Linked DNA regions of Halioglobus japonicus. The protein of the gene in region 2 interacts with the protein of the main gene of each other region in a pairwise test. Links are inferred from orthologs where the notes say so. Each region holds a gene or a part of one and is shown on either strand. Other genes may lie near its edges. The genes, in order: dprA and recA.

Region 1 (10,705 bases), 2.9 Mb from region 2 along the record:
CGCCCGCCATATCAGTTACATCAAATATTGTGTACGACAGGGTGATAGTGCGGATATCCCGCGGCAAATCCTGATCGACAATGAACTGCAGTGGCATTTCAGTCGCGGTATCACCGTTCAGAGGCTGCTGGTTAAAGCAGAAACACTCTGTTTTGTGAAAGTACTCGGCCGCACGGGCCGGCGAGACACTGGGAACCGCTTGGGCAACCATGGCTTCAGAGAGCGGGTTGCGGGCGTGAAACACCGTGTCGTTCACAGCACCAGGATGCACCTTCATCGCGTTCACGTCAGGACCAAATTCCCAGGGCATGCCCTCGTTATTGGTCGCCATGAACTGGATTGTCACGGTGCGGCTCTCGTCAACCTCGGCAACCACCGAAGTGTACGCCTGGGCGGACGTCTTGCCGTTAATGCCTAGGGCATCACACAGCGCGTCGTAGAGCGGCACCATCACCACAAAGACAAACGCAAACATGGCCACCGCTACCGCCACCAGCTTGATGACGGTATCGATGGCAGGATTGGCGCTTACCTTGATCACTTAACTCCCACCAATCAGTGCGCAGACGCTTCGATCTTGGGAGGTGTCTCGAACGTGTGGTAGGGCGCAGGTGTGGGCACAGTCCACTCCAGGCCTTCCGCACCGTCCCATACCTTCTCTTCAGAGGTGGGCTTGCCGGAGACAATAGTAGCGATCACGTTGTACAGGAACAGGATCTGCGAGGCACCGTAAATAAAGGCACCAATGGAAGACATCATGTTGAAGTCAGCAAACTGCAGAGCGTAGTCCGGAATACGACGCGGCATACCTGCCAGACCCACAAAGTGCTGCGGGAAGAAGGTCAGGTTAAAGCCGATGAAGGAAATCCAGAAGTGGGTCTTACCCATGGTTTCGTTGTACATCTTGCCGCACCACTTGGGCAGCCAGTAGTACACCGCAGCGGTCATGGAGAATACCGCACCCGCAACCATTACATAATGGAAGTGGGCGACCACGAAGTAGGAATCGTGGTACTGGAAGTCCGCCGGTGCAATAGACAACATCAGTCCGGTAAAGCCACCAATGGTGAACAGTACCAGGAAGCCGATGGAGAACAGCATCGGGGTTTCAAAGGTCAGTGCACCGCGCCACATGGTGGAGATCCAGTTAAAGACCTTCACACCCGTCGGTACCGCAATCAGCATGGTGGCGTACATGAAGAACAGCTCGCCTGCGATTGGCATACCCACGGTATACATGTGGTGCGCCCATACGATGAAGGACAGGAACGCAATCGACGCTGTGGCGTACACCATGGAGTCATAACCGAACAGCGGCTTGCGGGAGAACGCAGGGATAATCTGCGAAACCACACCGAATGCCGGCAGGATAATGATGTATACCTCAGGGTGACCGAAGAACCAGAACACGTGCTGGAACAGTACCGGGTCACCGCCGCCGGCAGCCGAGAAGAAGCTGGTGCCAAAGTGGATATCCATCAACATCATGGTGACCGCACCGGCCAGTACCGGCATTACCGCCACCAGCAGGAAGGCGGTGATCAACCAGGTCCAGACGAATAGCGGCATCTTCATGTAGGTCATACCGGGCGCGCGCATGTTCATCACCGTGGCGATGATGTTGATCGAGCCCATAATGGACGACAGACCCAGTACGTGGACTGAGAAAATGAAGATAGTCACTGACGGCGGCGCGTAAGTGGTCGACAGCGGAGCGTAGAACGTCCAACCGAAAGCGGGCGCGCCGCCTTCCATGAACAGAGTCGATGCCAGCAGCAGGAATGCGGGTGGCAGGATCCAGAAACTCCAGTTATTCATCCGTGGCAGAGCCATGTCCGGCGCCCCGATCATCATCGGGATCATCCAGTTAGCCAGGCCAACGAAGGAGGGCATAATCGCCCCGAATACCATGACCAGACCGTGCATGGTGGTCATCTGGTTAAAAAATGCCGGATCTACCAGCTGCATGCCGGGCTGGAACAGCTCGGCACGAATAACCATGGCAAAAAAGCCGCCAAGCAGGAACATGGCGAACGAGAACCACAGGTACATGGTTCCAATGTCTTTATGGTTGGTGGTAAAGAGCCACCGAGAAATGCCCTTGGCGGGGCCGTGATGATGATCTCCCATCGCTAAATCCTCCGCTTAGCCTTTCTTGTGGTTAAAGACATCAATGGGCTGAACCATGTCGCCCATATTGTTGCCGAATGCGTTGCGCTGGTAAGTGATAACAGCGGCCATATCGACATCGTTCAGCTGCGGGCCAAAGGCCTGCATCGCGGTGCCGGGCACGCCGTTAATGCCCACATCGAGGTGGCCACCCAGTTCACCGGTGGCAATGGGGCTGCCGGCAATCGCCGTACCCACGCCGCCTTCACCGGCAGCACCGTGGCACGCCAGACAGTTGCGATCATAAACCGCTTTGCCTTGCTCCATCAGCTCATCGAGCGTAAAGGTCTTGGCCATCAGCTCTTTGATCTGGGCCGCTTCGGTCTGCTTGCCACCGAGCCACTCGGCGTATTCTTCTTTGCTCACCACATTGACCACAATCGGCATAAAGCCGTGGTCTTTACCACACAGCTCAGCACACTGGCCGCGGTAAACACCTTCAACAGAGGTCTTGGTCCATGCTTCGTTGATAAAGCCGGGGATCGCATCGCGCTTCACTGCAAGCTCAGGAACCCACCAGGAGTGGATCACGTCGTTGGCAGTTACCAGGAAACGCACCTTGGTATCGGTGGGCAACACCAGCGGCTCATCCACTTCCAGGAGGTAGTGCTGGCCTTTGTCTTCGCTGTTGTAGATCTCGCCCTGGCTGGTGCGAAGGTTGGAGAAGAAGCTGACGTTCTCGCCCTCTTCATTCAGGTATTCGTATTTCCACTTCCACTGGTAGCCCGTGACGATGACGTCCATTTCAGCTTCATCGTTGTCATAGATTTCGAGCAGCGTTGACGTTGCCGGGAACGCCATACCAATGAGGATAAAGAACGGAATCACGGTCCACGCGATCTCTACCTTGGTGCTCTCGTGGAAGGTGGCCGGTTCGTGGCCCCTGGATTTGCGGTGGGCGTAGATGGAATAAAACATTACCCCGAACACCCCGATACCGATGATTGTACAGATACCGAGGATGATCATATGCAGGTTGTAGATCTGCGCGCCCACATCAGTGACACCCGGTGACATGTTGACTTCATTCATGTCGCCGTGAGCCGCAAGGACAGCGGAGCTAAACAACACAAGCACAGGACCAAGCGCGAGCCTGAACAGCCGCTTCGCGATACAACACATTTCCCGTGTCTCCATTGTAGTTTATCTATTTATAAGTACTTCCCATCAACTGGCTTTTGTTAATAGCCCCTCGCATTGCCTACCACCTCGCGGGCCGTTTTAAGCACAAACGACGTCGCCTCCAGGCAAACCTTGGGGAGGTTGCCCGATGCAAAGACAGGGTACGGAATTACCAGCTGACTTCGTTCTGCCCATGGTGCGACAATTAGACGCAGGACAGAAACGCTCAGAGTATAACCATATTGGTCGCCAAATCCCAAGGCTTTCCTGGCCGCCCAGAGCGGCAAACTTCCACAAATCAAAGGCATAGCGGCCAAAACTTGAGGCAGGTTTAACCAGATATGACGTCACACCGGACGCTGGATCGCAAAATCTGGGATATCGCCTGGCCGGCCATTCTTTCGAATATTTCCATTCCGCTGTTGGGATTGGTGGATTCAGCGATTCTAGGTCACCTGGACAACAGCCAATATCTGGGGGCCGTTGCGGTTGGCGCGGCGATCCTGTCCTTCCTGTACTGGGGCTTCTCGTTTCTGCGCATGGGCACCACCGGCCCCGTGGCTCTGGCAGAGGGCGCCGGCAACCATCATGATTCCTTTTTGGTACTTTTTCGTTCCAGCGCCATCGCACTGGTGATAGCAGCAGGGGTACTGCTGTTCCATGCCCCGTTACTTGCACTGGGCATGGGCATGATGGCGCCCGCGCCTGAGCTGGCGCCTCTGACCGATAGCTACATGAACATTCGTATCCTCAGCGCACCAGCGGTACTTCTGACCTATACCGTGGTGGGCTGGTGCATTGGCCGTCAGGATACCCGCTGGCCGCTACTTATTGTGGTCGCCACCAACCTTACCAATATCGCCCTGGATTTCCTGTTCGTTATGGGGCTTGGGCTCAACAGCGATGGGGCCGCAATGGCGACCGTAATCGCCGAATACCTGGGTTGTACCCTTGCCCTGTATACGGTGTGGCGACATCGGCACCAGCTGAATACTCAAGCTGTTATGAGAGATATGAAGATTGTGAGCGCTTACAGCCTAATTTTGAGCAGTAACCGCTACCTGTTCGTCCGAACCATTTGCCTGCTGTTCAGTTTCGCGTTCTTCACTGCCGCCGGCGAAAACTTTGGCACCGATACCCTGGCCGCCAACACCCTGATGATCCAACTGCTGCTGATTGGCGCCTACGGGATGGACGGCTTCGCCTATGCTGCCGAGGGGCTCACCGGCAATCGCCTGGGGGCGGGCGACCTGCCCGGTTTCTACCGGGTTGTGGCGCGCTGCACGCTCTGGACCGCGGTGTCGGCGGGCACTGTCAGTGTCGCCCTGGTGCTGTTTGAGGCTCCCCTGCTGAATGCGCTGACCAGCCTTGATTCCGTAAAAGAACTCATAGGCCAATATTACCCCTGGCTGGTGGTCCTGCCGCTGCTGGCGGCGCCCAGCTATCTGTTGGACGGGGTATTTATTGGCAGCGCCCAGACCCGCCACATGATGACCACCATGCTGATCTCGACCCTGGGTGTCTACCTGCCGCTGTGGTACCTGACCACCGGCTGGGGCAACCACGGCCTGTGGCTGTCCTTCGCCGCCTTCAACCTGGCGCGGGGCATTACGCTGTATGCCTGCTATCGCCAGGTGTCACAGCGACAGGCCTGGCAGGCCGCCGTACATTAGCAAATCCCCCAGCTTGTACTAGCCTTTGCTGTTACCGCAGGCAGATGATCCTTATCGGACGGCGACATGAGCACAACCGATATCCGGGAGAGCATCAACCGTGCGCTGGACCATGAATCGCGCACTCATGACTTGCGCCACACACTGGAACGGCGCCTTCCGGACTTGCACGCCAAACTAGAGCTCCCGACCGAAGAACCGGCCGAGGCGTTGCTCGCCTTTGTTATCGATTACGTGGAGAGTGTGCCAGGCTGCCTGAGCCTGGTGACCGCGGTGAGTAAGCAATTTGGCTTTTTCGATTACGCGGCGCCCTTTCTGCACATTGCCGAGGACTACTTCCTGAGCCCGCCAGAGGAACTACCGCAGGCTGGCGGGCTGGAGGCGCTGCTCGACGAAGCCTTCCTGGCGCACCGACTGCTGGAAGAGGTGAATGATCACCATTTCCGCCACGTACAGCGGCCGCTGCTGCCCCTGGACATGACCGAAGCCAACCTCATCGTCCACCACCTGCTCGGAGACGAGTTCGCCACGCGCCTGGAGCAGCTGGTGCAATACGCCGCCGCGCAACTGCTGGAGCGGGAGCATGTCTGGGAAAAGGTCAAGGCGCTACCCGGCACGGACGCACCAACACCGCCGATAGCCAGCAGCGAGACGCTGACCGGTTCACCCCAGCAAATACGCCTGCGCCTGGCCGGTTAATCGTCTGTTTTGGCGGGATCTACCAGGGTTACCACCTGCGCGGGAGTCTCCACGCGTCGCGCCGCAGCCCGGCTGACGCGCGTGGGCAGTTCCGACGGGGAGGGCGGTGCCTCGGGGCGGGCCTCGCTGAAATCGCAGGCCACACATTCACGCTGGTTACTGTCCATGTCGACCACGATTTTGTCCATCGCTCCACAGCGGGGGCAGACCGCTCCGGCAATAAAACGTCGACGGGTATGATCGGATGACATAATGCGTGCTCTCTGATGCTGGCCAATGAGGCCGGGGCTGGCTATTGTAGCAGCCCACCGACCCAGCGAGACCCTCCATGCAACATTACACCGCGACAAGCCTGCGTACTTTCAAGGACATGACACCTACGGTGGGCGAGCGCGTACTGATCGACCCATCGGCGGTCGTCCTCGGCGACGTGGTACTGGGCGACGATGTATCAGTCTGGCCCCAGGTGGCGATACGCGGCGACATGCATCGCATTCGCATTGGTGCCCGCACAAGTGTTCAGGATGGCTGCGTGCTACACATTACCCACGCCGGCCCCTATAACCCGGACGGCTGGCCGCTATTAATCGGTGAAGAAGTCACCATTGGGCACAATGCAACACTGCACGGCTGCACAATTGGCAACCGGGTGCTGGTCGGCATGGGTGCCACCGTCATGGATGGTGCAATCGTTGAGGACGACGTAGTGATCGCCGCTGGCGCGCTGGTGACTCCCGGCAAGACCCTCAGGTCAGGCTATCTGTATGCAGGCAGCCCGGCCCGGGAAATGCGCGCCCTGAGCGAGAAAGAAATGACCTATTTCAGTTACAGCGCCAATAACTACGTCAAGCTTAAAGACGAGCACATTGACGAGTTGGAGCGAGGCTAGGCAGCCTCCATCGCCAGACGCAATTCGGAAATCACCGACTGGGTCTCAGGCCGCACGCGGCGCCAGATGTAAAACGACTCAGCCGCCTGCTCAACCAACATTCCCAAACCATCCGCCACTGCCCAGGCCGCGTGGTGCGCCGCCCAGCGCATAAACGGGGTAGGTTCATTGCCGTACACCATGTCGTAACAGCAGCTGTGTTCTGTGAGCAGGCCAGCGGGGAGATCGGGCGCCTCGCCGGACAGGCCGGCACTGCTGGCGTTAATGACCAGATCAAACTGACGCTCATCAATCAGATCGTATCCACCCCCTTCAATCGCGCCCAGATCACTGAATTCCTCTGCAAGCTGGGTCGCCCTGGCAGCCGTTCGATTGACCACCAGCAATGACTTGGGGCGCTCTCGCATCAGCGGCGCCAACACACCACGCACCGCACCGCCGGCACCGATAATGAGGACACGCATGCCCTGAACCATCCACCCGAGATTGGCGACCATGTCGCGCACAATACCGACACCATCGGTATTGTCGCCCTCGATCGCGCCATCCTCAGCGACCGACAGGGTGTTGACGGCACCGGCACGGCGCGCACGGTCGCTGAGCCGGTCAGCGAGCGCAAAGGCTTCCTGCTTGAAGGGCACGGTGACGTTCAGGCCCGGCCACCTTCGCTGAAGAAGGCCCGGGTTGCGCGCTCGAAATCGTCCTCTTCTACTCGCACGGCGCGGTACTGAAGGCGGTGATCACACTGGCCAGCAAAGGCCGTATGGATCGCCGGTGACTTACTCTGTTTGATGGGGTTGCCGAATACGGCGTATTTATCCATATCAGCCATGGGCAACATCCCCCAACCAGTCGCGATCCTGCAGATAAAACTCCGTGAGCTCTGCTTCAGGGCTACCCGGTTCGGGCCGGTAATCGTACTCCCAGCGAACCAGCGGTGGCAGTGACATCAGGATAGCTTCCGTACGCCCGTCTGACTGCAGGCCGAATAAGGTCCCGCGATCAAAGACCAGATTAAACTCGACATAGCGGCCGCGGCGGTACAGCTGGAACTCGCGCTCGCGCTCACCATAAGGGGTATCTTTGCGTCGGCCTACGATAGGCCGGTAGGCTGGCACAAAGGAATCGCCGATGGCGCGCATAAACGCAAAGCTGGTGTCGAAGTCCCACTCGTTGAGGTCGTCGTAAAACAGCCCGCCAACGCCCCGCGGTTCGCGCCGGTGCTTGAGGTAAAAATACTCGTCACACCATTTTTTAAAGCGTGGATACACATCCTCACCAAAGGGTGCGCAGGCATCGGCGGCCACCTGGTGCCAGGCTATGCAGTCGTCGACATTGCCGTAGTAAGGTGTGAGATCATAGCCGCCGCCAAACCACCATACGGGCTCCTCGCCATCCTTCTCGGCCACAAACATGCGCACATTGGCATGGGATGTGGGTACGTAGGGATTGCGCGGATGTATGACCAGCGACACGCCCATCGCCTGGTAACTGCGACCAGCCAGCTCAGGCCTGGAGGCACTGGCAGACGCCGGTAGCTCGGCTCCCATAACATGCGAAAAGTTCACCCCCGCTTTTTCAAACACGGCCCCATCGCTGAGGACCCTGCTGCGACCACCGCCGCCTTCGGGCCGCTCCCATTCATCGACAATGAAGTCCGCAGCGCCGTCTTCCTCAGCGAGCGCGGAGCAAATGGATGCCTGAAGGGAGAGAAGGTAGGCCTTGACCTGTTCTACTTGCATGGGGTGCTTTCCTTGCCCGGTGTTGCGGTGCTGCATTATACGCAGGGCGACCGGCGAACAATAGGCAATCAGGCGCGGATAATATTGCCCGCCAGGTCGCGGATCTGGCTGGGCCGGCCGCTGCCGCCCAGCTCACCCGGCACAATGTGCACTGCGCTGTCGCCAAAGTAGGCGCGGACCTGTCCAGCGTTCATGGCTGGATCAGCCCCCGCGGGATTGGCAGATGTGGACACCAGCGGCCCGCTAAAGGCATCGCAGAGCTGGGCTACGCCCGGGTGATCACTCACCCGGACTGCCACGGTTGCGTGGCTACCGCAGACCCAGCTCGGCACCCGGCCCCATGGGGCACCAGCCAGGTATTGGGCCCCGGCCATGAAGCGTGTAGCAGAGCGCGCTGCTCGGGGGCCAGATCACTCAGCAGGAACTCCAGCTGAGCCTCCGCGGCGGCCACCAGTATCAGGCCCTTTTCCACGGGACGTTGCTTGAGGTCGAGAATCTGCTGCACCGCAGGCTCTGATCCAGGGTCCGCTGAAAGCCCCCAGACCGCTTCGGTCGGACAGGCAATGACGGCCCCGGACTGCAGCGCATTCAGGGCAGATGCCAGCTCAGGCTTGGATAGGGGCTTGCTCACGGGTGGGCCTTTGCATCTGGTGGGAACCCCGCGAAACTAACCAACACGCCGTCGCTTGGCAAGGGGTCAGTCGGGCGCTCCGCGGACAAATCCGCCACCAGCACGGCTAATGGCGCCGCAAAGCTCCAGCCGGGACAGTTCTGCCACCACCTCCGCCACCGGATAGCCGCTGGCCGTCACCAGGTCATCCAGATTCACCGACTCACAGCCAAGGTAGCGCAACAACCAGGACTGAGCAGCGGCGGGTGGAGCCCGGTCTGCGAGCAAATCCAGCTGCAGCCCATGCATGGCGCCCAACTCCTCCAGTATGTCGTCTACCCGGGTGACCATTTTGGCCCCGTCACGCAATAGCTTCAGGCAGCCAGCGCCACCACTATGGGCGGGCGACCAGGGCAGTGCAAAAACCTCGCGCCCCTGTTCAACCGCCGTTTGGGCGGTAATCAGCGAGCCGCTGGGCAGGGCGGCTTCCACCACCAGTGTCCCCAGGCTCATGCCACTAATGATGCGATTGCGGCGCGGAAAGTTCTCCCGTCGTGGGGCGACCCCGGGCGGATATTCGCTGACCAGACAGCCCGCTGCGAGGATCTCATCGGCCAGGGCGCGATGCCGGGCAGGGTAGATTCGGTCAATGCCCGACCCCATTACCGCCACGGTTTTTCCCCCGCCATCCAGCGCGCCCTGATGGGCAGCCCCGTCGATGCCGCAGGCCAGGCCACTGCAAATATGCATGCCTGCGCCCACCGCAGCGCTGGCAATGCTCGCCGCCAGCTTGAGGCCGGTGACCGTGGCATTGCGGGCACCCACTACCGCCAGGAACGGCACCCGCAGCACGGCCGGATCACCGCGCACATAGAGGAGCGGCGGCGGGTCAGGAATTTCGCGCAACAGGGGCGGATAGTTGTCGTCGGCAATGGACAACACGTGAGCGTGAACCGCATGAAGTGCGGCACGCAGAGGATCTTCAACGTTCACAACATCGTCCTTGACGTAATGTCGGTTGGTTTATGGCGGGGGAGGGCTGCTCCCCGGGAGCGGCCTCCTGCCGCCCGAATCATTGCCTCAGGGGTTCTTGACCTTGTCCAGAACCTTCAGCACGCGATTGGATTTGAGGACAATGGCATAGCTGGCCTTGTCAAATACCTCAAACACCATCGCCAATCCCGCCCGGGAATCGGGCAGACGGACATTTTCCTGGGCGACTTTATCGAATACCAGTTCGCCGGTCTGGTAAATCGCCAGTACGTGGCCGACTTCAAGGCCGTCGCGCTCACCCTTGTTCAACACCACGATGTCGGTAGTGCCAATCTGGGTGACGCCACCGTCCACAGCGACCATGTAACCATCTTTGATCTCGACTTCCGGTGCGCGCGGCTGGAACGTAGCGTCCAGCACCTTTTCTTCCAGCGGCAGCAGCCGGTCGCCATTGCGCACTTCTTCGGTCACGCGATTGATGCGCAACTCGGTGACCCGCACGTCGTTGCTGGACAGCAGCTTGGCGCCGCCAATATCCATGGCCTGATAGCCGAGCAATTCTTCGGTAAAGGGGTCGCGATAGGTGTCACCGGCACGATAAATTCCGTAGGCGCGTTCGCCTTCAGGGAAGTAGCCGCGGCCATAAATGATGTCGCCGGGCGTGCTCAGCAAATGCCCCTGGTCACCGGAGACGACATAGGCAGATTGATTCAGCTCATCAGCACTGACAACCCGATGGCGGGCGAGGAAAGCGCCAATTTCATCCAGCGGAATCACGGGAATTGCCAGGTCCAGTGGCGAAACCCGC
Region 2 (10,941 bases):
ACAGCATGCACGGGCTGGCAGAAACCGTCTGGCAACTGCGCAAAGCGCCCGGGAAGTTTGCCTTGGTGCATGCCAATGGTGGCTTTCTTACCAAACATGCCACGGGCATATTTTCCGGTACTGCCAGTACGGTCGACTGGTCGGCAGCGAACACGAAGATAGGTTCTGAGTTTGCGCCCAAATGTGAACGCGCCACCCAACCCGACTCAGGCATTGTCGTCAGTTACTCCATCAACTTTCGCGGCGGCGCAGCCACGGATGTTACCGCGCTGGCAGAGACGCCATCAGGACAGCGCTTCGTATGCAGCAGCGCGCCCACCGACCAGGTGACAGTGCAACAGTCACTGAACGAGGAACTGGTTGGGAAAAGCATCAGCGTTCAGCCGGGAGAGCAGGATCACAGCCTGCACTACACCCTGAGCACGTGACCGTAGCGCAAGGTGAAACACAATAGCAGCTGACAATACACCTTCAATACGATTACGACCGGAGCGGGACATCATGAACATTCTCATCGTTGGCGGTACCGGCCTGACGGGGGCAACCACCGCCCGACACCTCAGCACCAAGGGCCACCAGATCACATTGATGTCGCGCTCAGCACCGTCCAACCCGGCGCTGGCTGAGTTTGCACATATTTGCGCTGACTATATCGACAGCAAGATAGACGTAGAATCGCTGCGTGGTTTCGACGCGCTGATCTTCGCAGCGGGTGCCGATATCCGTATGCTGCCCGAAGGTGAAGATCCCGCCGCCTTCTTCCATCGAGCCAATACGGAGGCTATTCCACGTTTCTTCAATTGCGCCAAGCATGCCGGTATCAAGCGAGCTGCCTACCTTGGCACTTACTACCCACAAGTAACCCCTGAGAAAATCGAAAGCGATAGCTACGTACAATCGCGCTATCGCGCAGACAAAGCCATTCGCGAAATGTCTGATGACGACTTTTCTGTATGCTCGGTCAATCCGCCCTTCATCATCGGTACGTTTCCAGGTGTTGTAGACGCACACCTTGCAGCAATGACCCAGTATGCCGCTGGATTGATCGAAGGCCTGACGCCGATTTCCCCGGACGGTGGGGTATTTCACATCACTGCACAGTCACTGGCAGAGGCACTGGAAGGAGCTCTACTGCGTGGAGTAGCCGGCAAGGCCTACCTGGTGGGGGATGAGTACTGGAGCTGGCAAGAATACATTGAAGCGTTCTGCCGCGAGGCTGGGAATGCCCAAACACTGGCTGTGAGCCGGGATGAGCACCCGCTACTGCCAGATATGATTATGTACGCGGGCCGCAATGCGGAGGTCAGGTATACGCCTGAAAATGCGCCTCTCGACTACTCAACTGGCAGTATTGCAGCTGCGATCGAAGCAGTAGTGGAAACGTATTTACCCAGGTAGCTGTAGCAGTTGGGAACAAGCTCGAAATGATGGCAACTCGGGCCTTTTTTAAGGCAAAAAAAACGGGGCACAGGGCCCCGTTTCTCAGCATCGCTATAGCTTAGAAGTTATAGCGGAATTTGACCGCTACATTGCTAGGCGCTTCGTAGAAAGCGTAGTAAGCCGTCGCTGCACCGCCGGTGAGGGTGGTAGACAGAGGCGCCTGGTTGCCGAAGGTCATGATCTCTTCGTCAGTCAGGTTCTCAGCAATCAAGGCCAAAGACCAAGTTCCATCAAGATCCTCGACCACGATGCGGCCGTTCAGCTTGACGAAAGAGTCCTGCTTCAGGTTGGGGTCCAGTGTGGGCGAGACGAAGTAGTCGTCGCTGTATGCCAGATCCAGACCGAAGGTCAGGCCGATGTTGTTGGTGATTTCAATATCGTAAGCACCGCCGAGGTTTGCAGTCAGCTCGGGAGCATACTCACGAGTGTCACCGGTGCGGTCACACAGGCCAGTTTCGGGGTTATCGGGTGTTTCACCGTAGTAACACTGGGAGATATCGAAGTTGTCGAATTCAAAGTCGAGATAACCCACCGCGCCGGTGAGATACAGCGAGTCGGTTGCCTGCCAGCGACCTTCCATTTCAATACCCTGAGTCGTGGCCGAACTTGCGTTGGTCACGTTGAAGCCCAGAACGCCGTCGAACTGGCTGGTTTGCAGATCGCTATACTCTGTGTAGTAGACAGCAACGTTCAGCTCGGCAGCGCCGTCTGCAAGGCTCATCTTGGCGCCAGCTTCATAACTCTCGGCAAACTCTTCTTCAAACTCAAAGTTGGTGTTCAGATTAGAACGCGCATCAAAGCCGCCGGCCTTAAAGCCTTCGGTGTAAGAAGCGTACAGCATGGTGTCGTTAGAGATGTCCCACTGGACATTCACAGCCGGAGTAAACTTTGACTCGCTCCGGGATGCAGCCAGGTTATGGCCCTCACCGTTGCCGGAGAACTGTTCGGAATCAATACCGAAACCAGCAAAGTAAACCAGAGGTGCAAAAGAGGTTCCATCAACGATGGGGAACGTTGTTTGATCGAACGGTCCGGTTTGGCCCTGCAGATCCACAACGTTCAAGTTCCGGGTACCTTCCTTATCTTCGTCGCTGTAGCGACCGCCAAGCGTCAAGCGAAGCGTATCGCTAATGTTCCAGGTGAACTGACCGAAGACTGACCATTGCTCACTAGACATGGTGTAGAGGCGAGTGTTGCCCGTACCGATGACCGGCGCAGCGGCTGGTACAGCGGCTGCCAAGATGCTGTTAGCGTCAATCGCGAGAAGCTCATCGTTATCTATATCATAGTCTGAGTAGTATGCACCCAGGATATAATCGATCGTGTTGCCCGTGGACGACGCGAAACGAAACTCCTGACTGAACTGCTCGTAATTCTCGTTGCCCGCGGTTTCAATAATCACTGCGCTTGTAAAGTCACAGTCACAGTTCTGGAAGTAGTCGTACTCGAGCGAGCTTGTCACCGAGGTCAGGGTGTGTTCGCCGATATCCCAGTCAATCGTCAGGGTGATGTTATCTACTTCAGTCTCGTCGGAGTCACCGTTGGACTGACGTTTAAAGTCCTGCTTGTCATCCAGAATCACCGCGCCGCCAGTGGCGGCCAGCAGGGCATCGGCATAGGTGGGCGGTCCACCTACGGGATTAATAATTTCGAGGAAACGACCTTCTGTGGTGAAGTCGGCGTTTTCAATCTTCAGATTAAACGAAAGATTGTCGGTTGCATCCCACTGAATGTTGGCTCGTATGATCTCGTGATCCAACTGGGACTCAGTCTGGTCCAGGAAGGTGTTGTCATAGTAACCATCCTCGTCGCGCTTCAAACCTGCCAGACGAATGGCAAATGTGTCGCCGATGGGGATGTTGACCGCACCCTGAACTTCATAGCCTTCCTGGTCGAAGTTATAAGACGCTTCAGCGAAGCCTTCTACAACATCGGTGGCAGCGCGGTTGGTCACGGCGCTGATCGCACCCGCGATAGCGTTTTTACCGAATAGGATAGGCTGCGGGCCGCGCAGGACTTCCACGCGGTTAACATCGAGGTAAGGCACGCGGGCCAACTGCGGACGGCCGTAGAATACGTCATCGACATACATACCAACCGATTGCTCAAACGCCGGGTTGATACCGGAGCTAATGCCGCGAATGGTCACGTTGGTGCCCAGACCGGTCTGGTTCATGCTCAGGTTGGGGACCCAGTCGGCCAGGTCGTTCAGGTTGGTGATACCACCATTGGAGATCTGTTCGCCACCGACCACATTCACCGAGATAGGTACGTCGGACAGGCTCTCAGAACGCTTCTGGGCAGTCACAATCACTTCTTCGAGCATGCCTTGCGCCATGACGTTTCCTGTCAGGGCCAGGGCGGGCACTGCTGCGATACTTGCGGCGAGTAAATTTTTGCGAAACTTCATTATATTACCTCTGCTTTGTTATGCATTTTTTACGGGGCTAACTACGGCAACACGGAGAAACCGGATTAGTTGTCCCTACTGCGACTGCGACAACCATAGCCCATCCCAGAGACTAAATCTATCCCTCAAGGCTGCACGTAACCCACTGATTTGTCAGATGAATAGTCAATATTCACCAATATTCACAATAAACTTTCAAAAAAGAACCAGTCCGCCAGTAGATACGCCATTCAATGCACTGACTTCGGATAGTGTCACGACTGGCACAGCGAACTATTTTTTGGGGAGAGGGGGAATAAAAAAGGCGCCGGGGCCGAGAGTGGGATTCGTGGAGCCCCGGCGCCTTGTGGGAACAATCAGCAGATCAGGTGAGCGGGATTACTCCTGCTCGGTACCCTCCTCGGCAGTCTCCTGTTCTGCCGCTTCGGGCTTACCTGTGTTCAGGGTTTGGGCGCGGATAGCGGACTCAATCTCGTTCGCCACCGCGGGGTTGTCTTCCAGGAACTTGGAAGCATTGGCCTTACCCTGACCAATCTTGTCGCCTTTGTAGGAGTACCAGGCGCCTGATTTATCCACCAGGTTGAGCTTTACACCCCAGTCGATGACTTCACCCATGTGGTAAATACCCTTGCCGTACATGATCTGGAACTCGGCCTGCTTAAAGGGCGGCGATACCTTGTTTTTCACCACCTTCACCCGGGTTTCGTTACCGACCACCTCGTCGCCGTCTTTCACTGCGCCAATGCGGCGGATGTCCAGACGTACAGAAGAGTAGAACTTCAGGGCGTTACCACCGGTGGTGGTTTCGGGGGAGCCGAACATCACACCGATCTTCATGCGAATCTGGTTAATAAAGATCACCAGGCAGTTGGTCTGCTTGATACTGGCGGTGAGCTTGCGCATGGCCTGGCTCAGCAGACGCGCCTGCAGGCCCACGTGGGAATCACCCATCTCACCTTCAATTTCAGCCTTGGGCGTCAGCGCCGCCACCGAGTCGACGACGAGTACATCCACTGCACCGGAGCGTACCAGCATCTCGGCCACTTCCAGGGCCTGCTCACCGGTATCCGGCTGGGACATGATCAGGTCGTCCATTTGCACGCCCAGTTTCTCGGCGTACACCGGATCCAGCGCGTGCTCGGCGTCGATAAACGCCGCGGTGCCGCCGGCCTTCTGGGCCTCGGCGATCACCTGCAGGGTGAGTGTGGTTTTACCGGAAGATTCCGGGCCATAAATTTCACAGATACGGCCCTTGGGCAGGCCGCCAATGCCGAGCGCGACATCCAGGCCCAGTGAGCCTGTGGAGATGGCGGGAATAGCCTCTCGCTCCTGCTCGCCCATGCGCATAACGGTACCCTTACCAAACTGGCGCTCAATCTGGGCCAGCGCTGCATCGAGTGCTTTTTCCTTATTTGCATCCATTGTTGTGCTCCCTTTACTCTTTTTAACCACTTTTTTCATGACATCCCACGTATTCAACAAAACAACTTACTTTCGAGCTCTGCCATCAGCGTCGTTACCCACATAACGTCATACAGCAAAACTACTGTATATATACTCAGTGCTTTGAAATTGAATTGCAACCCCCTCAGGCCACTAATTTCGGCCGGGGGAAATCACATGTCGCCATTTCAGGCAGGTAGGTAAACGCGGCTCAGGTGTCACCGGCAATGGATGAAGTGAATACCGTCACCCCCGGGGCTTTCAGGGCCTCGCAGAGCTCATAGGATTCGCTGATATCATGCAGGTCGATCAGGAGTATTGCCCCTCCTTCCCCGGCTGGGCCCGCCCAGCATACGCACATGCTGCCACGACAACAGTCCGTGCACTGTGAGAATGATCACTGCGGTAATCAACACCCCCAGCCCGACACTCATCTGCCCTTCGCTCAGTACGCCGTTGATCTCCAGAACATGCAGCACCAGCATACCCACCAACATCAGGCCAAACGCCATCAGCGTAAACTTGAGCTGGCGCCGCTGCAGCACCCGCCCGCTGGGGCCGTGATCAAACTTGCTGCCCTGGGTGATCAGGCAGGCCTGGTCGGGTGTGAGCACGCTCATACGGGCGTGGTCGAGGTTGAACTGCCGACCAAGCGCGGTGCGAGCCGCCCGCGCGGTATCGGTGTCGGGAAAGGTTGCCACCACCCGGGTGTGAAGTTCTTCTTCGAGCAGTGTGCCGTGGGTCATTGCCTCACCTCACTCTCGCCTATATTCGCCCGGCAGCACCGGGAGCCTCTGTACAGTATAGCCCCCGGACAGAACATGAACGCAGCCCGGGCATAGGATAGAGCTCCTGTCCTATACGCCCACTAGACGCTCGCCCAACGCGACTCTAGACTCGTCACCAAACACCATAACAACACAGGGGATAACGTACGTGGCTGACACTGGCTCAACGGCCCACACGCGCACCATTTTCGACGACTGGCGCTCCATCGCCGTGGCCATTTACATGGCGCTGGCAGGCTACACGGTCATGGTAGGAATTCCGGTGATCAGCACCGCCTGGGTGGAGTTACTCGGCTTCACCGAAGTACAGGTCGGCAGGATTGCCGGCGCCGATCTGGGCGGCTTTTCCCTCGGCGCGGTGCTCATGGCACCGCTGGTGGCCCGGGTCAACCGCCGGCTGCTGGTGCTCGGTGCCGCCGTGGTGGTGATTGCCGGCAATGCGTTGTGCACGGTGATGACCAGCTATGAGGAGACCCTGTGGCTGCGCGCCATTGCCGGGGCCGGCAGCGGGGCATTCACCGCCATTGCGGTGGCCACGCTGGCAGGCACCGCCAAACCCGCGCGCGCATTCAACCTGCTGTTGTTCGCCTTCGCCTTCTCCCAGGGCGGCGAGTTATGGCTGCTGCCGCAGCTGACGATGAACCAGATCTACCTGTTTTTCATCGGCACTTATGTGGTCGGCCTGCTGCTGTTGCCCTGGCTGCCACCACGCCCGGTGGAAAAACGCCTGCAACTGGAGACCTATATCGACGACGATGGCCAGCCACTACACAACGCCATTGAAATTCCCCGCTCGGTGCCCTGGCTGGTGCTGGCGGCGGTACTCTTCACCTATCTCAATATCGGCGCCTACTGGACGTATATCGAACTGGCGAGCGTTGCCTCCGAGGCCGACCCCGACTGGGTGGGCCAGATGTTGGTCTACACCTCGGTGTTCTCGGTCATTGGCTGTGCCTGTGCCACCCTGATCAGCAACCGCTTCGGTCTGGCGAGGCCGCTATTGGTCACCCTGGTTGCACAGGCCATTATCGTGGCCATGCTCGCCAACGGCATCAATAACATCAACGTGATGGTGAGCATGTTTGCCTTTAATTTCTGCTGGATATTTGTCGATGTGTACCAGTCGGCCACCATCGCCAATGTCGATCACACCGGCAAGTTCGCTGCGCTGATGCCTGGCGCCCAGGGCCTGGGGCAGATCATTGGCCCGAACATGGCCGCGTCGCTTCTCGCCGCCAATACGGGCTATGGCAGCGTGTTCATCATGTGTGCCATCGCGTCACTGATTGCCTTCGCCATCTACCTGTTTATGTACGTGCGGCTGCGCCGGGCCATCCCGGCGCTGGCCGACGCATCATAACGACATCATTGTTCAGGCCGGCAGCTCACCCACGGCCCGGTAGGCCTGGTCGATGGCTGTATGGGTATAGGCCTCAGCACCGGCATCGGTATTGGCAATGGTGATATTGCCAAAGGGCTGACGCGCAATTTCGTGGGGCGCCTGCCCGGGTGCAAAGTCGTCATCCCACAAATCCATGTACTCGTAGGCATAGCCATGGGGCCAGCGATTAACGGTAATCGCCAGAATATCCTCGGTCACATCAAAGCCCGCTGGCCCTAGCAGGCCATCGAGTACCGTACGCACCTCTCGCTCGTAATCGGCAAATTCCAACTCTAGCATGCGCTGCCGGGAGCCTCGTAATTGTGCCTTGAGATCGTAGGCGTCATCAGGCGGCGACAGTGTACCCGAGAAGCCTAATACCACCGGCTCATCCTCGGCGGCGCCCTGGGTATAGCCGCCGGTATCGATACCGCGCCACACATACATATCGCCATGCATACGCCCGGGGCAGCGCGCCCCCTCAATACCGAGTTTTTCCAGCGGTTTACTTGAGCGAATCAACACATTGGTCATCAGCATGGGAATTTTCACCTGATACTTAAGCGCTTCTTGCTGGGCTTCCGAAAGCGCCGGGACCAGATATGGAATCATGCTGTGGTACGTCGCCATCACACAGTGCCTGGCCTGGACGCGCAATGCTTCACCGCGCTTAACGTAAGTCACGGCCACGCCATCATCCTGATTCTGCACATTGGTGACCATGGCATTCAGGCGCAACCGCACAGGCGTTTCAGCACGATCCAACTTCGCATAGTCAAACCTGGCCATGGCGACATTCTCTGCGGTTGCCTGCGGGCTCACCTCTGGAATCAGCCGCTGTACCATCAGGCGGGCAATACTGGCGTTGCCGTCAGGAAACATGGCCACCGGGTATTGAAATGCTTCGCGGTTGAAGTCCCAGCCAACCATATTCCTGCCAGGCGCACCGGTGTCCATAGCTTCCGCCGCAGAAAGGGCCCGCAGTTCCACCCCCCAGGAGCTGTGCATGGTCGTGTCGAAAATACGCGTCACCTCCGGGCTAATGCCGCAATGCTTCTGCAGAAACTCCGGGTAACTGATGCTCTGCAGGAATGCGTAGCGAGCCTCGTCATCCAGGTCCGGCAAAACGTTGGTGCGCTCCGTGTAGAGGCGGCGCAAATCGGCCCTGGCTTCATCACCGAGCGGCAATTCGTCGATACAGTCCAGTGAATCTCCCAGCGCCCAGCCCTCTAGGGTGTAGTTGGTAACAAGTTTGTTTTCGCCGAACGTCGCCTCATCAAACCAGGCCGCATCGCCATTCTGAGGGTGGTCGCCGTAGGCGAAAGTGCGTTCGCGCAGCAGTGCCTGCATGTCGATGCCCAGGCTTTCGATCATGCCGCGGGCAACCTCGCTGTAACTCCAGTGCTCCATATTCTGGGTGCCACCCAGCGCCAGGCGCATAGGCCCACCCTGATGAAACTCGTTGCGCCGGGCATGGCCGCCAAAATCGTCATTGTTGTCCAACACCAGAATTCGCGCCTTGTCGCCAAAGCGCTGCCGATAGTAAAGCGCAGCTGCCAGTCCAGAGATGCCGGCGCCCACCACGATGAGGTCATAGCGTTCCTCCAGCGTTTTGGCGGCACCCATACGCGCCCCATCACGCAACGCGTGGGCAAGTTCAAACGATCCGGGTGCCGAGCCGCGCATCCCGGTCAGGGTAGGTGGATAATCGCTATCGGTTGCCTGGCCGGCAAACGCCAGCGTTGAACCGCCGAGCGACGCACCCGCGGCGAGCATGCTTACCCCCTGAACGAAATCGCGCCGGGTAATCGGTCGATGCATACCTAATTGGCTGTCTGTTTTTTTCACCACTCGCTCCTGCAGACGACAAGGCCTTATGATTGCGCGTTGACCGTACGCGTACCTCCTGACGTATAGGCGATGATCACGGCGCGGGCTTTTCCCGTTATCATGCCGTCAATCAACCAAGGACATCAATATGCCCAGATCATTCGATGCTGTCATCGTCGGCGGAGGACACAACGGTCTCACCACAGCCAACTACCTGGCCATGGGGGGCATGCGGGTGTGCGTGCTGGAGCAGCGCGATGTCGTCGGCGGCGCGGCCGTCAGCGAAGAGTTTCACCCAGGGTATCGCAATTCACTGGCCTCCTACGTGGTCAGCCTGCTGCGCCCGGAGGTGGTGCGCGATCTGGAATTGGAACGCTATGGTTACCAGCCTATCCTGCTGGAAAACTCTCTCTATCTCGACTCTGCCGGCGACTACCTGTTGCTCAATGGCGATGAACAACACGATCGCGCTGAGTACCAGCGCTTTTCCGATGTTGATTACGACGCCATGGAAGCCTTCGAGGAAAGCATCGATACCGTGGGCGGCCTACTCGCCAAGCAGTGGTTGAAAACACCGCCCAAAATCCATGGCGGCGGCCTGGGCGATTTGCTGGAGGCGCTTAAACTCGGGCTGGATGCCTATCGCCTCAGCGAAAATGAGCGCTGGCGCCTACTACAGTTCTTTATCGGTGCCCCCCAGAGCATTATCGACCGCTGGTTTGAGAGCCCCAAGGTAAAAGCGATGGTGGCAGCGCATATCATGCCGGCCAACTACGCCCCCCTCACCCAGCCGGGCGCGAGCCTGGCCATGCTCCACCACGCCGTCGGCGAGATCGCTGGACGCAAAGGCGCATGGGGTATTGTGCGCGGCGGCATGGGCGCGATTACCCAGGCCATGGCAGCCTCGGCCCGGGACAAGGGCGTTGAGATTCGCACCGGGGCAGCGGTTGAGAAAATACTCGTTGAAAACGGCGGCGCATGCGGAGTGCTGCTAGCCGATGGCGAGCGGATCAACGCCCCGGTCATCGCCGCTAATACCGACCCCAAACGCACGTTCCTCACACTGCTCGGTGAGGAGCACCTGCCAGACAGCTTCGGTCGCGATATAAAAGCGTTCCGCCAGGAATCGGCCTCACTGAGGATGAACCTTGCGCTGCGGGGCTTGCCGGAATTTGCCGCGCTGCCAGGCAGCGATGCCGGCCCGCAACATCGCGCCAGCATTACCCTGATCGAAAGCATGGAGCACCTGGACCAGGCGTATCGTTCATCCCGCGCGGGGATTCCCGCCGATCCCCCGATCATCGAGGCCATTATCCCCAGCACCATGGATGACAGTCTCACCGATGCGCCGGGCACCCATGTCATGAGCCTGCTGTGCAAATACATGCCCTATGATCTAGCTGACGGCGCCCACTGGGATGATCGCAAGCCACAGGTGGTAAAGGCCATTCTCGATCATGTAACGAAGTTCATTCCAAACCTGCCGGATATCCTGGTCGCCAGCCAGTGCCTGACACCCCTGGACCTGGAACGCACTTTTGGCATGACCCGCGGCGACATCTGCCACGGCCGCCTGGAACCGGATCAGCTCTACAGCGCCCGTCCCCACCCTCAGGCAGCCCAGTACGCCACGCCAATGCCGGGACTAT

Evidence for each region.
Region 1: the proteins of recA (region 2) and dprA interact in binary tests that used the Bacillus subtilis proteins (3 or more experiments, as listed by UniProt). The link is inferred for Halioglobus japonicus from one-to-one orthologs.

The regions. Positions count from the first base shown.
Region 1 is NZ_CP019450.1:563,979-574,683, forward strand. What follows is about bases 7,945-10,705. They hold dprA (DNA-processing protein DprA), read right to left. Parts: upstream 9,898-10,705; coding sequence 8,992-9,897; downstream 7,945-8,991. Other genes in these bases: hemF (oxygen-dependent coproporphyrinogen oxidase), read right to left, coding at 7,945-8,294; BST95_RS02765 (LysM peptidoglycan-binding domain-containing protein), read right to left, coding at 9,985-10,705. In the rest of the region: BST95_RS02710 (cytochrome c oxidase assembly protein), read right to left, coding at 1-541; ctaD (cytochrome c oxidase subunit I), read right to left, coding at 556-2,130; coxB (cytochrome c oxidase subunit II), read right to left, coding at 2,146-3,291; BST95_RS02725 (MATE family efflux transporter), read left to right, coding at 3,633-4,964; BST95_RS02730 (hypothetical protein), read left to right, coding at 5,031-5,663; BST95_RS02735 (YheV family putative zinc ribbon protein), read right to left, coding at 5,660-5,914; BST95_RS02740 (gamma carbonic anhydrase family protein), read left to right, coding at 5,992-6,552; aroE (shikimate dehydrogenase), read right to left, coding at 6,549-7,193; more of hemF, read right to left, coding at 7,377-7,944. UniProt on the Bacillus subtilis protein: Protein that helps load RecA onto ssDNA during transformation. Binds cooperatively to circular ssDNA, is able to bridge different segments of DNA. Favors the loading of RecA onto SsbA- or SsbB-coated ssDNA and formation of RecA-DNA filaments.
Region 2 is NZ_CP019450.1:3,466,046-3,476,986, forward strand. What follows is about bases 3,251-6,247. They hold recA (recombinase RecA), read right to left. Parts: upstream 5,273-6,247; coding sequence 4,229-5,272; downstream 3,251-4,228. Other genes in these bases: BST95_RS16320 (TonB-dependent receptor), read right to left, coding at 3,251-3,850; BST95_RS16330 (hypothetical protein), read right to left, coding at 5,590-6,039; BST95_RS16335 (MFS transporter), read left to right, coding at 6,230-6,247. In the rest of the region: BST95_RS16310 (hypothetical protein), read left to right, coding at 1-162; BST95_RS16315 (NAD-dependent epimerase/dehydratase family protein), read left to right, coding at 502-1,398; more of BST95_RS16320, read right to left, coding at 1,499-3,250; more of BST95_RS16335, read left to right, coding at 6,248-7,441; BST95_RS16340 (FAD-dependent oxidoreductase), read right to left, coding at 7,454-9,310; BST95_RS16345 (phytoene desaturase family protein), read left to right, coding at 9,441-10,941. UniProt on the Bacillus subtilis protein: Multifunctional protein involved in homologous recombination, DNA repair and competence.